DNA from 2 places in the Virgibacillus sp. LDC1 genome. Region 1 is predicted to be linked to the other one. Evidence: predicted binding sites of a transcription regulator. Region 1 holds the regulator's gene; the other holds the start of a gene.
The links. Region 1 encodes Rex, which represses fermentation and respiration genes when NADH is low (regulators of the CRP and FNR family bind a similar motif). Its sites were predicted from a motif close to TTGTGAAATATTTCACAA; they were not measured.

Region 1 (2,412 bases):
GAGATCATCGTCGTAATTCTTCCGTCCGCCTTGCCATGCCAGTCTTTCGCGAATGCAACCGCCTCATCCAGCTTCTGCTGCTGCACCTCAGGCGGACATAATCCGATGACACCGCGTGTCAGTACGCCGCGCATTCCTGAGTCCTGCACAACATTTGCAACCTGATCCATATGATCATACATATCCACAAACGTCGTGGTTCCGCCTTTGATCATCTCAAGCACGGAGAGTGAGGTTCCCCAGTAAACATCGTCGGCCGTGAATTTGGCTTCCATAGGCCACATTTTTTCCTGAAGCCATACCTGCAGTGCCAGATCGTCGCCATAACCGCGGAGAAGCGACATCGCCGCATGTCCGTGCGTGTTCACCAATCCAGGCAGGAAAAACAGATGGGTTCCGTCGATAATTTCTGTTCCCTCTTGGACGGTTGGCTCTTCTTCACCCAGGTAGGTTATCCGGTCATTCTCCACAACCATATATCCGCGTAGCACGGACCTTCCTTTCTCTAGTACCGCAAACGTTCCGTTTTTAACCATCCACTTCGTTGTCGTCATGTGCTGTATCCTCCTTACCGTTATCCAAATAATAGGCCAAACTTTGCAAATCCGTAGTAAAATCAGCCGTATGAATCCGGATATGGGATGGAGCTTTCAGGATGGTCGGCGCAAAATTCAGAATAGCCTCGATGCCTGCGGCGATAAGCTGATTCGCTACATTTTGCGCTTCAAAATCCGGAACGGTGATAATCCCGATACGAATGCCGTACTCATGAACCGTCTTCTCCAGTTCCTCCATCGGCTGTACAACCAAATTGTTTATTTTCATACCAACTTTGGGAGAATACGAATCGAAAACCGCCACAATCTTCATATTGTCCTTCAGAAATGCATTGTAATTTGATAATGCATGTCCAAGATTACCGGCCCCAATCAATGCGACATTGATCTTCTGGTCCAGCTTTAGAATCTGGCGAATTTTCTCGATCAGATAAGATACGTCATATCCGATCCCTTTCCGTCCAAAATCACCGAAATACGCTAGGTCCTTACGAATTTGAGCAGGATTGAGGTCCAGTTTTTGTCCCAGTTCCTGGGAGGAAACCGTGGAGACCTCCCTTTTCTGAAGCTCATTCAAATAGCGCAAGTATACAGGTAATCTGCGGACCACGGCTTCCGAAATTTTTTCCGATTTCATGCATGCTCCCCCTAATAATAGGTTAATAACTACATTTCAATGTGATCGTTCATGGTTTCACTTTATTCAGCTTGGTTCTCTACGCCTGCCTCTTCCTGCAGCCATTCCGAAATTCGGGGAACAATCCCCTCGGTCGGCATGTGCTCCATCTTTGGTCCCGGCAAGGAATATAGGAAATATTTTCCGTAATAGGATTCAATGACCCGGGTATCGTACACGATGACAATCCCCTTGTCTTGCGCTGTCCGTACCAGTCGGCCAAATCCCTGTTTGAAGCGAATGACGGCTTGCGGAACCGAAAGCTTCATGAAGGGGTTCTTCTTCTGCTGCTGCAGCAATTCGCTCTTGGCTTCAACCAAAGGGTGATTCGGCGGCTGGAACGGCAGCCGGACGATCGCAAGGCAAGTGAGCGCCTCACCGGGTATGTCAACCCCTTCCCAGAAGGAGCTGGTACCCAGCAGAACCGAGGCGCTGCTATCCTGGAATCTCCGGATTAACTTGGTACGGCTGGTTCCATCCATCCCTTGTCCCAGTACGGTAATATCGCTGGATGCCAGCGCCTCCTTCAAGGGCTCATGCACCTGACGCAGCATCCGGTACGAGGTGAACAGGACAAGCATACGTCCATGCGTAGCGATTGCCGTATCGGCCAATGATTGCACTAGTGTATTCACAAAGAGTGCATCCCCGACCGAGCCCTTCACGCTCGGAAAATCGCGCGGCACGACAAGGAGAGCCTGCTCCCTGTAATTAAACGGGGACGGCAGCAGAACCGTGTTCAGGTTGCCGCTATCTGCCGCTTCCTGTAGACCCAAATTCTCGATCATGAACTGGAACGATTTGTCCACCGACAAGGTCGCCGACGTCAGGATCACGCTTTGTTTCTTGTCAAAAAACAATTCCTTCAAGTGGGTGCTTACATCGACAGGCACCGCATAAAGTTGCAGCGATTTCCCGCGGAAATTGCCGTTAGCCTCCATCCAGTATACCGTGCCTTCATCATTCAGGGCCATGAAGGACCTCAGGTCCTCGCGGTGTGCGGCCAGGTCCTTAAACAGACCCGATAGGTCTGTTAACAGACTGTCGGCACTGTAATCGTCGAGATCTTCCTTCATTTCGGCGATCAGCTTGTCACCCTTGCGTACGACATCGCCCAGTATCACATGAATTTGATGTTCCAGCTCGGCAAGCGAATCCCAATCCTTCGGCTTCTTAAGA
Region 2 (2,412 bases), on a different contig from region 1:
CCATACTGCTTATCCTGTTTGTTGTGTATGCAGGATATTGGCAGGCCGTGTTTACGGTGACCCTGGTCTCGGCCGTTGTATCCCAATTCTCGCAGCCTTCGTCCATGAAGATCATCAAGCGCTGCTTGCCGGATGAGCATGTGCCCGCGGCCACGGCTTTGTCCCAGACCTCGATGTCGCTGTTCATCATTTTGGGACCGATGGTCGGCACGACGATCTATCAAGCTTTTGGATTGCAGGCCTCGTTAATCAGCTTGTTGGTTCTATTCGGAGCTTCGGCGATCGTGCTGGCGTTTCTCCCTTCCAGTGTGGATGAACCCGCTAAGAATTCGGAATCGACCGGTTCTTTTATGAAGGACATGAAGGCAGGCTTCACTTACATCGGCTCCAGTCGGCTGCTGAAGGTGCTGCTGGTGGTTTACGTTTTAATGGCGCTCGGCAGCGGACTTGTTCAGCCGCTCGATATCTTTGTCATCACGGAGCGTCTACAGCTGGCAATGTCCAGCGTTCAGTGGTTCACCGCGTTAGAGGGTCTGGGCATGTTGATTGGCGGCGTGCTGGCCGCCGTGATTGCAGGGAGAGTGAAAGGCTCCTACTTGCTGTTCGCCGGCCTTGCCTTCCTTGGACTCTCAACCTTTGTCGAGGTGCTGTCCCAGTGGCCGATCCTGACCGGCACGATGCGTTTCGTAACCGGGGTGCTGATGGCGATGGCGCAGACGGTATTGATGGCCGTGATGATGCAGCAGGTGGAAGAGAAATTTATCGGCCGGCTGAACGGCGTGATGACGCCGGTTTTTACCGGCATGCTGCTCATCGGCTCCGGGTTTACAGGATGGTATATGTCGACAACCTCCATTGTGGTCGTGTATTTCACGGCAGGTGCGCTCTTCCTGCTGTCGTCCTTCATTAGCATGAAACTTCCGATCTCGAACGTTCCGGTTCAGGAAAAGGAAACGCCTGTAACCGTAGAGACTGCCGCCAAGGCATAGGCTTGCAGGTTAGAATGTAATGGTGGTAAACAGGCGAAGGCTTGCAGGTTTTGAGCATGGTGGTTGGTATAAGCAATAAACCAAGCGGTGTCGGGATCATCTCCGACACCGCTATTTTACATGTACCGCTCGCTCGGATCGGACGAATGATCGGGGTCCTCTAGAGGACCCCAAGATTCACCCTTGGACAAGGTACTGTGATTATATTATCCATATGAAGTTAAATGACCACAGTACACTCAAAGATGATCAAGAGGAGCCAGGACACAAGGATGTCCACTCCTGATGCATACGTTCGTGATATAATTCACGTTCTTGTTTTGGAGGCTGCGGTACAATATGGGTAACTGTAACTGTAACTGTAACTGTAACTGTAACTGTAACTGTAACTGTAACTGTAACAGAAACATCAGACGCTGCATTCGAGAGATTTCAGGACGGAATGCGGGAGAAATGGGGGAGCGGCCATGGCCTATTACAAACCTGATCGCATTGCGGAGATCACCGTGGAGAACGGGGTGAAAAAAGCGCATAACTCCGTCATGAACGTTATGATATTAGGATTTTTGGCGGGGGCTTTTATCGCGCTCGGCTTTTTGCTGGATATTCGCGTGATTGCCGGAGCGTCTGAGGCTTGGGGAGGCATTGCCGGTTTTATAGGCGCGGCGATATTCCCTGTCGGACTGATTCTTGTATTGCTAGCGGGCGGAGAGCTGCTGACGGGCAACATGATGGCCGTGTCCCTGGCCAGATTCAAGAAGCGGATTTCCACGAAGGACATGATGCGGAATTTAGCTCTTGTCACGATAAGCAATATGGCAGGGGCACTGTTCGTCGCTTATTTCTTCGGCCATGTGACCGGTCTGACGGGCAGCGGCGTTTATTTGGAGAAGCTGGTGGATATGGCGGGTCATAAGCTCGACGACAGCTTCCTGCAAGCATTCTTGTCGGGCATCGGTTGTAACTGGCTCGTAGCGCTCGCCGTGTGGCTGTCCTACGGATCCGACCAGATGAGCGGCAAAATTCTCGGAATCTGGTTTCCAACGATGGCGTTTGTAGCCATCGGCTTTCAGCACGTGGTGGCCAACATGTTCCTCATTCCGGCAGCGATATTTGAGGGATATTACAGCTGGGGTGATTATCTGGTAAACTTCATTCCGGTTTGGCTGGGCAATTTTGTCGGAGGTGCGCTGTTTGTGGGAGCTGCCTACGGGTCCGTGTATTTGAAGAAGGATGATAAAGCTGAGGTCATCCCTCGCGGCGAACAAGATAAGGCGCTGCCGTCTGCGCCGGCTACCGGTACTGCTCAACAGGTTCACTCCGCGCAGAATGTTTCGTAATACCGAAGCCTGGTAAGCCAAGGTGGAGGAAAAAAGCTGAGATCGTCACGCACCCTTAAGGATAGGGATCGGATGATCGCAGC

Region 2: the regulator Rex is predicted to act here: its motif matches at 1,285-1,302, upstream of OHJ21_RS29960 (formate/nitrite transporter family protein).

What each region holds. Positions count from the first base shown of each region.
Region 1 covers NZ_JAOXLZ010000001.1:747,417-749,828, reverse strand. The annotation lists gene OHJ21_RS03565 (amidohydrolase) at 1-554, opposite strand, end outside; gene OHJ21_RS03560 (redox-sensing transcriptional repressor Rex) at 529-1,194, opposite strand; gene dinG (ATP-dependent DNA helicase DinG) at 1,257-2,412, opposite strand, start outside.
Region 2 covers NZ_JAOXLZ010000006.1:466,755-469,166, forward strand. The annotation lists gene OHJ21_RS29955 (MFS transporter) at 1-989, shown strand, start outside; gene OHJ21_RS29960 (formate/nitrite transporter family protein) at 1,457-2,329, shown strand.